2 regions of the Pseudodesulfovibrio hydrargyri genome follow, and region 1 is predicted to be linked to the other one. Evidence: predicted binding sites of a transcription regulator. Region 1 holds the regulator's gene; the other holds the start of a gene.
The links. The regulator sigma-54, encoded in region 1, starts transcription at its own class of promoters, with help from an activator protein. The targets are predictions, from matches to a motif close to CTGGCACGGNNNNTGCTT.

Region 1 (5,484 bases):
CGTGGGCTACGCCAACGCCAAGTACCTCAAGGTGATCGAGGCCGAGATGGCCGCGTCCGTTTCCGCCACCGCATCAGAGCCCGCGCCGACGCCTGCTCCGGCAAAGGATTCCGGCGAGGGCGAGCTCAAGGCCCCGGTGGCCGCGACGCCGCCCGCGCCCATCCCGGTGGGCGTGGACCCGAGCCGCCTGCCGGTGAAGATCACCTCCGACCGCATGACCTACGACGAGACCGGCAAGGTCATTTCCTTTGTGGGCCACGTGGTCGCCACCCACGGCGAGTTGACCCTATGGGCCGACAAGCTCTCGGCCTATCTCGCGTCCAGCACCGACAAGAAATTCTCCGCCGACAGCGTGGACCGCATCGTGGCCGACGGCAACGTGCGTGCCAAGAAGGGGACCACCGAGGGGACCTGCGGCCTGCTTACCTACCTGGTGGGCCCGCAACTGCTCAAGATGGAGCGGGATCCCAAGCTCCAGGACGGCCCCAACTCGTTGACCGGCGAGGTCATCAACTTTCACATCAAGGACGACCGGTCCGAGGTCATCGGCGGCAAGCAGCGCGTCAAGGCCGTCTTCATGACTCCCGGCAACCTGAAGGTGCAATAAATGGCCGAGGGTCTGCGCGCAACCAACCTGTCCAAGCGGTACGGTCAGAAAGAGGTCGTGCACGGCATCAACATCAAGCTCGACGCGCGCGAGGTGGTCGGTCTGCTCGGCCCCAACGGCGCGGGCAAGACGACCACGTTCTACATGCTCGTGGGCATCGTCCAGCCCAACACCGGGGAGGTCTCCCTGGGTGGCCACGTGCTCACGGACAAGCCCCTGCACGAGCGCGCCCGCCTGGGGGTGAGCTATCTGCCCCAGGAAAGCTCCATCTTCAAGAAACTGACCGTGCGCCAGAACCTGGAGATCATCCTGGAGCAGACCTCCATGACCTCGCGGCAACAGCGGGCCCGGGCCGACGAACTCATGGAGATGTTCACCATCACCAAGCTGGCGGACCAGGCGTCCATGTTCCTGTCCGGCGGCGAGCGGCGCAGGCTCGAAATAGCCCGGGCGCTCATCCTCGATCCGCAGTTCATCCTCCTGGACGAGCCGTTTGCCGGTATCGATCCCATCGCGGTCATCGACATCCAGGAGATTATCTCCGTGCTCAAGTCCATGGATATCGGTATCCTCATCTCGGATCACAACGTCCGGGAAACCCTGAATATCTGCGACCGGGCCTACCTGGTCTACGAGGGCACGGTCATCCTGGAGGGAGCCCCATCCGAGATCGTCAAGTCCAGCCGCGCCCGGCAGATATATCTGGGCGAGGATTTCCGGCTTTAGCCCGCCGTTTTCGTCTTTTTTTCCTCTTTCCCGATTTACACCGTTGCTAAAGGTTGGTACACTTTTTTCATATCATAATATGCAGGCGGAAATATTAATGTAAACAGGATGTTAACACAATTGTGTTGCATCCTTTAGTTCACTGTGGCATGGTTGAACCGGAAAAAATGTCTGGCGGTTAAAAAAAATTTCTTTATCCGGCAATCGATAAACACAACCTCAAGCGGGTAGCGCATCATGGGATTGGAACTTCGGCAACAGCTCAAGCTCTCACAGCAACTGGTCATGACGCCCCAGTTGCAGCAGGCCATCAAGCTGCTGCAACTGTCGCGGCTTGAACTGCTGGAGACCGTGCAGCAGGAATTGTTGGAGAATCCCTTCCTGGACGAAACCGAGACCGACACCGAGGTCCCGGACAAGACCGAGGTCCTGACCGAATCCCAGGCCGAGGAGGAACTGGTCCGCAACGCGGACTGGGAAAACTACCTGGGCGAATTTTCCTCCACCTCCAAGCAGGCCCTGTCTCGCGACATGGAGATGCCCGAGGAGGGCATGTCCTTCGAGGCCCGCCTGGCCTCGAAGCCCTCTCTGGAAGGGCACCTGAACTGGCAGATGCGCCTGTCCAACTTCTCCGAGCACGAGCTGGCCATCGGCGACGTCATCCTCGGCAATATCGACGCCAACGGCTACCTGCAGGCCACCATGGAGGAGTTGACCGCCATGGTCCAGGCCTCGGAGGAGGAGATCGAGTCCGTTCTGCGCCGCATCCAGCACCTGGACCCGGTCGGCGTGGGCGCCCGGACCCCGCAGGAGTGCCTGCTGGTCCAGATGGAGGTCCTCGGATATGACGACCCGATCCTGGTCTCCCTGGTCAGCGACCACCTGGAGGACCTGGAGAAGAATCGTTACAAGCCTCTGGCGCGCAAGTTCAAGATCACCATGGACGAGCTCAAGTCGTACCTGGATCTGATGCAGACGCTCGATCCCATGCCGGGTGCCAACTTCTCCAGCACCGAGCCGCACTACGTCAGCCCGGACGTGTTCGTCTACAAGTACGGCGAGGACTTCGTCATCATCCTCAACGAGGACGGTATGCCGAGGCTCCAGATGAACACCTTCTACATGGATTCCATGAAGGGCGCGGCCGACAAGGAGAAGGAATATTTCCAGGAAAAGATGCGTTCCGCCGCATGGTTGATGAAAAGTCTGTACCAGCGGCAGCGAACCTTGTATAAAGTAGTTGAGAGCATTGTCGGCTTCCAACGGGCATTCTTCGAGGAGGGCGTGACAAAGCTCAAACCCCTCATCCTCAAGGAGGTGGCGGAAGACATCGAGATGCACGAATCCACCGTGAGCCGGATCACGACCAACAAATATGTCTCGACCCCTCACGGCATCTTCGAGCTGAAGTTCTTCTTCAACTCGGCCCTGGACCTGAACGACGGGTCCCAGGTGGGTTCGGAGAGCGTCAAGGCGCTCATTAAGCAAATGATCGCAGATGAAGACACGAAGAAACCGCTCAGCGACGAGAGGATAGGCGAGATCCTCCAGGAAAAGCTGGAAGTGAACATCGCCCGGCGCACGGTCGCCAAATACCGCTCGGCCATGGGCATAGCTTCGTCTTCGAAACGAAAGCAGTACTTCTAGGGGCTGCTTGAAGCACTCTCAACCAGGAGGCAGCGTATGAACATCAGCTTCACTTTCAAGAACTTCGAGCCTTCCGATCACCTCAAGGGTTATGCGGAAAAGCGTTTTGAAAAGGTAGCAAGATACGTTTCCGATGCGGAGGCCGATCTCCAGGTCAACCTGCTGGTCGACAAGTTCCGCCACAAGGCGGACGTGATCCTGAACTCGGATCGCATACATATCTCGGCCTATGAAGATTCGGAGGACATGTACTCCACCATCGACATGGTCCTGGACAAGCTGGAGGCCCAGCTGCGCAAGATGCGCGAAAAGATGAAGAATCGCCCCAGGCAGGCGCGTCCCAATAAGATGGTGCAGATGAACTACCTGTCCTACGAGGACATCGCTCCCGGTTCAGCGCCCACCATCGTCGGCACCGACGCATACGAGCCCAAGCCCATGTCCGTGGACGAGGCCGCCATGCAGCTGGATGCCCGTGACAACGAATTCCTGGTCTTCCTCAATGCGGAGACCGACGGCGTCAACGTGATATACAAGAGAAAGAACGGCGATTACGGCCTCATCGACCCCGGAAACTAAGCATGAAACTCAGTGATTACCTGGCGAAGGAGCTGATCCTTCCCGAACTCGAGTCCGCAACCAAGTCGGACGTATTGAATGAACTCGTCGCCCCCCTGGGCGTACAATATCCAGAGATGGACACGGACCATGCGGTCCGTGTCCTTCTCGATCGTGAACGGCTCGGTTCCACCGGCATCGGAGACGGCATCGCCATCCCTCACGGCAAGCTTGAGGACCTGGAAAAGGTCATCGTGGTCGTGGGCCGCAGCCGCAAGGGCGTGGAATTCGAAGCGCTGGACCACGCCCCGTGCACCATCTTTTTCCTGGTGCTCGCCCCGGAACAGGTGGCGGGCATGCATCTGCGCGTCCTGGCCCAGATCTCCCGCCTGCTCAAGGACGAGGAATTCCGCAAGGCGTTCCTGTCGGCCGATGACCTTGAGGGCCTCTGGGCCCTGCTCAAAAGCGTGTAACCGAAGGGACGGAATCCGTTGTGACCTCGACCAACCCCTTCCCGGTGGTGATCGTCACCGGACTCTCCGGCTCGGGCAAGAGCACCGCGCTCAAGGTCTTCGAGGACCTGGGGTTCTTCTGCATCGACGGGCTCCCGTCCGAGATGTCGGCCAAGCTGGCCGACCTCATCCTCTCGTTCGACACCAAATACCGCGGTCTGGCGCTCGGCATGGACCTGCGCCAGTTCGAGTTCGTGGACGGCTGGAGCAAGGCGCAGGAAGGGTTCGCTCAACTCGGCATCACCCCTCAGGTCCTGTTTCTCGAGGCCAAGATGGCCGAGCTGGTCCGCCGCTACGCCACCACCCGCCGCCCGCATCCGCTGGAATCACGCAACCTGGGCCTCGAGCAGGCCCTGGAGATGGAAAAGAAGCTTCTGGAGCCGGTGCGCCTCGGAGCCGTTCTGGTCCTGGACACCACGGATTATTCCATCCACGACCTGCGCCGGGTCATCCAGACCAAGTGGTCGTCCCTCAAGGACGTGAGCAAGGGCATGCGGGTGCACATCATCACCTTCGGCTTCAAATACGGCGTGCCGTCCGAGGCCGATCTGGTCTTCGACCTGCGCTTTCTGCCCAACCCCTATTTCGACAAGTCCCTGCGCCCCCTGTCCGGCCAGGACAAGGCGGTCGCCGACTACGTCCTGGGCAACCCCACGGGCGAGGGGTTCATTAAGCGGTTCCATGAATTTCTGCTTTACATCCTGCCGCTTTATGCCGAGGAAGGGCGTTATCGGATCACCCTGGCCCTGGGCTGCACCGGCGGCCGCCACCGGTCGGTTTCCGTGGCCGAGTCGGTACTGGCAACCCTGAAGGAAAAAGGGTATACTGTTTCGATCGAACATCGACACATGGAACTCGGTTAGACATGGTTGCAAAGACTGACAAAAAGGACGGCGTGATCGGCGTGGTGCTGGTCACCCACGGGACCTTCGGCGAGACCCTGCTTCAGGCCGCCGAAACGGTCATGGGGCCGCAGGAGAACTGCCTGGCCGTGGGCGTCGACGTGAACAAGGGCGTTGACGAGACCCTGGAAGGCGTGCGCAAGGCGATCCATTCCGTGGAGCAGGGCAAGGGCGTCCTGGCCTTGACCGACCTGTTCGGCGGCTCTCCCACGACCATGTCCCTGTCCCTCATGAAGTCGGAAAATCTCGAAGTCATCACCGGCGTCAACCTCCCCATGGTCGTGGCGGCCCTGCAGGCCCGGTCCATGAAGCTGCCCGAGCTGGCCGAAAAGGTCATGAACGCGGGCCAGCAGGGGATCAAGGTGGCCGGGGCGATGCTGCGCAAAAAAGCAAAGAAATAGGTATGATGCCGTGACTCTCGTTCGTATCGACAACCGCTTGATTCACGGCCAGATCATCGAGACGTGGCTGCCATACACCGGAGCCAAGAACGTCGTGGTGGCCAACGACGAGCTGGCCCACGACATCCTCC
Region 2 (5,484 bases), on a different contig from region 1:
TGGGCATAGTCGCCTCCTGGGTATAGGTACGGAAAGGCCCGACGCGAAACGCCGAGCTGATCACACTTGAGCATACGTGATAAATAAGCACCAAACCGGACTTGGCAAGGACTGGTGCGAAAAAAAGTGTGGCCCGGGGAAGGGAAGGTCGGCTAGGCGTGTTTCTGGCAGTATTTGAGGAACTTCTGCGCTTCGACGAAGGCGGGGTTGATCTTCAGGGCCTGTTCGAGGTTGGTCACGCAGTGGTCATTGTGCCCTTTTTCGAAATAGACGCGGGCCAGGTTGAAGTAGACGTTCTCGTCGGTGTCCACGATCTCCAGCGACTTCTCGTAGTAGCGGATGGACTCGTCGTAGTGGCCGTTTTTGCGCAGGGATATGCCGAAGGAGTTGAACTTTTGGCGGAACTCGAAGGTGAACGCCTCTTCCAGGCCGAGCAGGGTGTCCAGGACCTTCTTGAGCTTGTCGAAATCCTTTTTCTCGGAATAGACCTCGCCCAGCCCGTAGTGGGCCTCGATGTTCCTGTCGTCGATCATCAGGGCCTTGAGAAACTGCCGTTCGGCCTCATCCAGGTCGCCGTTGACAAAGGCGTCCTGGCCCATCTCGATCTTGCGCCGCAGGGTCTCCAGGGCCGGGACCGTATGCACCCGGTAGTAGGTCGGTTCCGGAGTATACTGCCTCAGGAAGTCCAACTCGCCGAGGACGCTGCGCACGCCCGAGGGGACGTGGTGCGCGTTGAGAGGCTGGATCTCGAACTGTTCGGGGGAGAGCTGGCGGGCGTACCAGTAGGTGACGTTCTCATGTCTGACGGAAGTGCCGCCTGTGCCCACATCGGCCTCGATCGACAATGAATATACACCGAGAATAGCCGGATAATCGTCCACGGCTGAAGACTCCCTTATTGATCTTTCTGCATGTTCGGGCCGAAAGGAAAGTAATGCAGGTCAAGGCATATATCAATACCAAATATTGATCGAGGGCGGAGTGGAGTCCCGAAAAAGGCCCTTGGTAGGGCCTTTTTCGGGACTATGGAAAAACCGGTTTAGTTGCACGGCTTCCAGGGCTCGTTGACCTTGCGGTCGAATCCCCGGAGCGGGATGGTGTCCGGCAGCAGCGGGGCGACCAGGGGGGTGAACGGCTCGTAGTTGTAGACCACGGCCACCTCGGCCAGTTGGCAGGGCGCGCCCGGGTCGTTGTCGATGCCGTCACCCGTGGCCCGCACGTCGGGCCAGGAGCGGACGGAGATCACTATGTTGGACTGCTTCAGGGTGGTCAGCCCGGCCTGGGTGGCCTCGATGATGTCGTTCAGCCGGGTGCCCTCTTCCGCGCCCCGGCCGGTGGCGGCGTAGCGGGCGCCGAGCTGGGCGGCCTTCTGCACGGTCATGTATGCGTACACGGCATTGCCGCCTTCGATCACGGCCATGACGAGCATGAACAGGATGGGCAGGATCAGGGCGGTTTCCACGGCTGCCAACCCTGCTCGGCGGGTGTTGTTGCGGTTCTTGTGCATGGCTAAACCTCCCTTAGAGCAGGCGCCAGCCGAGCTGCTTGCCGATCTGCTTGAAGATGTCGGGAATGTCGTACACGGACGGGGCGTCGAAGTAGTGGTCGTCGGTCCCCTGCTTGCTCGAGGCGATCTGTTTCATCAGGTTGATGTCGGTGTTGTCCGAGGAGCCGAAGCGGATGGAGAAGATCTCGATGCCCGCGTCCTTGGCCGCCTGGGCCTCGGCGAGCATGTCCGCGTTGAGCACGCCGCCGTCGTTGCAGTGGGCGGTGTCCACGCCCATGCCGTAGTAGGCGTTGGTCCAGTAGTTGTTGGGCCGGTACGAGGCGCGGTAGGACCCGCCGCACTCGCCGTCCTCGGTGTCGCCGTCGGTGAGCACGATCATGATCTTGCGGAAGTCCTCCTTGTCCCCGGCCTGGGTGAACGGCGGGGTTGGGGTGAGGATGTTGCGCGCCCACTTGATGCCCTCGGAGATGACCGTGCCCGAGGCCGCACCGGTGGCGGTCTGGGAGTCGATGGCCGCGACGATCGTTCGCTTGTCCTTGCTCAGGGGCAGCACGGCCGGGATGTTGGAGCAGGTGTCCAGGGTGATGTAGGACCGGTAGTAATAGGGCAGGGCGTAGTATTCGTCCATGAAGTCCTCGTGGATGCCCTGGTTCAGGGAGCCGTCCGCGTTGACGCAGCCCTTGGCGTAGCCGTCCACGGCTTCGCCAAGGCGGATTTTGCCGCGGAAGGGCACCAGGCCGACCTTGGTGTCCGGTGTGGTGCCGTCCGGGATGAGCAGGTCGGCCAACTCGTTGGAGGCCCGCTTGACCAGGTCGATGGGGGTGCCCTTCATGGAGCCGGAGTTGTCGATGACGAAGACCACCTCGAGTTTGTTGAAGCCCGCCATGGCGTTGGCCTCCACATAGCCGTCGGCCATGCCCAGGACCTCCATGAGGAGCACCTTGACTTCGGCCCGGGCCGTGACCTTGACGCTGCGGATTTCGGTGCCCGCCGAGATGTCCGTGACCACGGCCCCCTCCATGTTGTCCGCGACCATGTCCTCCACCGCCTGGCGGACCACGCCCTTGGACAGATCCGGGTCGTAGGGCAACTCCAGGCTCCCGGCCAGGGCGCCCGCGTCCACCGCGGCCTGCAGCCTGGTGTGGGTCATGTACATGTTGCCCATGTCCACGGCAATGCCCACCATCCCGATGAGGACGGGGAGCAGCAGAGCCATGATGGCGCTGGTGGAGCCCCGGCGGGCTCCCTTACGGGAGCGGCATGGTGGTCTGTGCGACGAACGTGGGGGCGGTGTCGTTTCCGAACATGTCTTGGCCGCTTTGCGAGCCGAACATCTGGTAAACATAGGAAACCTCTACTGTGACGGTGTTGGCAACGGTGTCGGTGGTCACCTTGGTGGACAGGCCATTGGAATCGAGATCGGCGAGGACGGCGGCCACAAGGCCCTCCACGTCGGCGTTCTCGCCTTCCATGACCACATGGCGCGCCCCTTCGCGGCTGGCTTCCACCAGGGCGGAGTAGGTATGCATGGCATTGCTGCCCTCCACCAGAAGCAGGATCAGAAGCACTATTACGGGAAGCAGCAGGGCGAATTCGACTGCGGCGATGCCCTGGCGTCTGTCATCTCTTCTTCTCATTCCCGTTCTCCTTGCAGTCCGGAATTGGCCCGGCGGAAGGCCGGTTCCACCGTATAAAGCATCGTGCGTGCCAAACCAGGATGGTTTCGTCAGAAGGATGCACACAACATGTCGTTTAAACAGGGTAAATTTTTTTGTGTTCCACCTATGGAGATGCCTGTGGAGGAATCGTCCGGACGGCTTTATCTATTTTTTATGGATAAGCGCCCCTGTTTCATGTAGGGTTGTCCTCACGCGGGAACTACACCATCAGGGAGCGAACCGGTGGCCGAGAAAATACTTGTGGTCGACGACGACCGCGCCTTTCAGGGAATGCTGGTCGAGGCGCTGGCCGACAAGGGCTACGCGGTGGAGACCGCGGCGAGTGCCGAGGAGGGCTTGAAAAAGGCCGGGGCATCGGGTTTCGATCTCATCCTGCACGATATCCAGCTGCCCGGCATGTCCGGATTGGAGGCGCTGGGACATCTGGCCGACGCGGCCCCGGGTGTGGACGTCATCGTCATGACCGGCTTCGGCTCCAAGGAGACCGGGGTCACGGCCATGCAGCAGGGGGCCTATGACTATTTCGAAAAGCCGTTCTCCCTGCGCGAGATGGAGGTGGTGGTCCGGCGCGCCCTGGAGAAGCGCCGCCTCCAGGTGGAGCTGGCCGAGCTGAAACGGCGCGGCGGGGGCAGCCCGCTGCACAACATCATCGGCCATAGTGCGCCCATGATGGCCGTCAAGGAGCGCATCGGCCGGGTGGCCGAACTCAACGCGGACGTGCTCATCATGGGCGAGACCGGCACCGGCAAGGAACTGGTGGCCGACACCATCCACGCCATGAGCGCGCGGGCCAAGGCCCCGTTCGTCAAGATCAACTGCGCGGCCATCCCCGAGACCCTCATTGAATCCGAGTTGTTCGGCCACGAGAAGGGGGCCTTCACCGGGGCGACCTCCATGAAGCAGGGCAAGTTCGAGCTGGCCAAGGGCGGCTCGCTCATGCTCGACGAGATAGGCGACATGCCCCTGCACCTGCAGCCCCGGCTGCTGCGCGCCGTGGAGCAGAAGCAGGCCGAGCGCGTGGGCGGGGCCAAGCCCATCCAGTACGACGTGCGCATCATCGCGGCCACCAACCAGGAGCTGGAGCAGCGGGTTCGGGACGGTGAATTCCGCAGCGATCTATACTATAGACTCAACGTGGCCACCCTGATTCTGCCGCCTCTGCGCGAACGCAAGTCCGACCTGCCGCAACTGGCCGAATTCTTCCTGGACCGGGCCAACCGCAGGCTCGGCACGGACATCGCCGGGGTCTCGCCCGAGGCCATGGAGATTTTCTTCAACTACGACTGGCCGGGCAACGTGCGCCAGTTCGCCAATGCCATCGAGCGCGCGGCCATCTTCTGCACCTCCACCCGGATCACCCCGGCCGAGGTGGACCAGGCCTTCTCCAACGCCCGGCCGTGCGGTGACAGCGGGGTGTGCGTGCCCACGGGCGAGGGACTGCCCCTGAAACAGGCCCTCATCGAGTATGAGCGGGCCTTGATCGAGAACGCCCTGCGCGTCTGCGGCGGCGTCCAGACCGAGGCCGCCACGGCCCTGGGCGTGTCGGCCAAGAACCTTTGGAACAAGCTGCAAAAGCACCGTATTGATCCGATATTATTCAAAAAATAGCTTAACAGCCTCAACCGGTCCGCCCCTTGCGGGCGGCGTGCGCCGAGTCAACCTCCACATTTTGTGGTCTCCCACACCTCGTTACTCCCTTCATCCAGGGGATTTCCTCGCCTTTCAACTCCGGAAAGGTCCCTTCGAGCCACTTTGCACAAGTTGATCTATTAAAAATGGATACTTTAACATATTGAATTTGTATACTAAATAATTTGATCGGAGTGAAAGGTTCCACGACGGGACTCTATTATTCGTAGATTTCGAGGCGTTGGAAGGTCATTCGGACGGGGGGCGGGGCTGGCTGATTGTGAATGGGAAATTTTTATTCCTTTTTATAACAAGTGGTTGAATTGAAGCTGTTCACTCGTTTTCCGCTCTGGCACGCGGGTTGCTCAAGGGAGGGCGTGGCTGGTGCTGAAAGGCACTGAAAAAAATTTAAGACTCGAATTTAAACCAAGGAGAACGACAATGACCAAGCTGATGAACCTCATCCGTGACGAAGAAGGCGCGACCGCCATCGAATACGGCCTGATCGCCGCCCTGATCGCCGCCGGCATCGCCGGCGCCACCCAGCTCCTGGGGGAGCAGGTCGTCGCCACCTTCAACTATGTGAAGACCAAGATGGCCGAGGCCATGACGACCCCGGCAAGCTAGACTTTCAACCGGAAGCAGCCAGAGCAGCCGAACCGGGGCTGG

Region 2: the regulator sigma-54 is predicted to act here: its motif matches at 3,201-3,218, upstream of BerOc1_RS12935 (TadE/TadG family type IV pilus assembly protein).

What each region holds. Positions count from the first base shown of each region.
Region 1 is NZ_LKAQ01000001.1:51,004-56,487, reverse strand. It holds gene BerOc1_RS00280 (LptA/OstA family protein) at 1-607, shown strand, start outside; gene lptB (LPS export ABC transporter ATP-binding protein) at 608-1,333, shown strand; gene rpoN (RNA polymerase factor sigma-54) at 1,571-2,980, shown strand; gene hpf (ribosome hibernation-promoting factor, HPF/YfiA family) at 3,017-3,559, shown strand; gene BerOc1_RS00260 (PTS sugar transporter subunit IIA) at 3,562-4,011, shown strand; gene rapZ (RNase adapter RapZ) at 4,032-4,913, shown strand; gene BerOc1_RS00250 (PTS sugar transporter subunit IIA) at 4,916-5,353, shown strand; gene BerOc1_RS00245 (PTS sugar transporter subunit IIB) at 5,364-5,484, shown strand, end outside.
Region 2 is NZ_LKAQ01000004.1:1,855,050-1,860,533, forward strand. It holds gene BerOc1_RS19430 (hypothetical protein) at 1-7, opposite strand, end outside; gene BerOc1_RS12920 (tetratricopeptide repeat protein) at 153-881, opposite strand; gene BerOc1_RS12925 (TadE/TadG family type IV pilus assembly protein) at 1,040-1,507, opposite strand; gene BerOc1_RS12930 (TadE/TadG family type IV pilus assembly protein) at 1,521-2,852, opposite strand; gene BerOc1_RS12935 (TadE/TadG family type IV pilus assembly protein) at 2,755-3,144, opposite strand; gene BerOc1_RS12940 (sigma-54-dependent transcriptional regulator) at 3,409-4,794, shown strand; gene BerOc1_RS12945 (Flp family type IVb pilin) at 5,257-5,442, shown strand.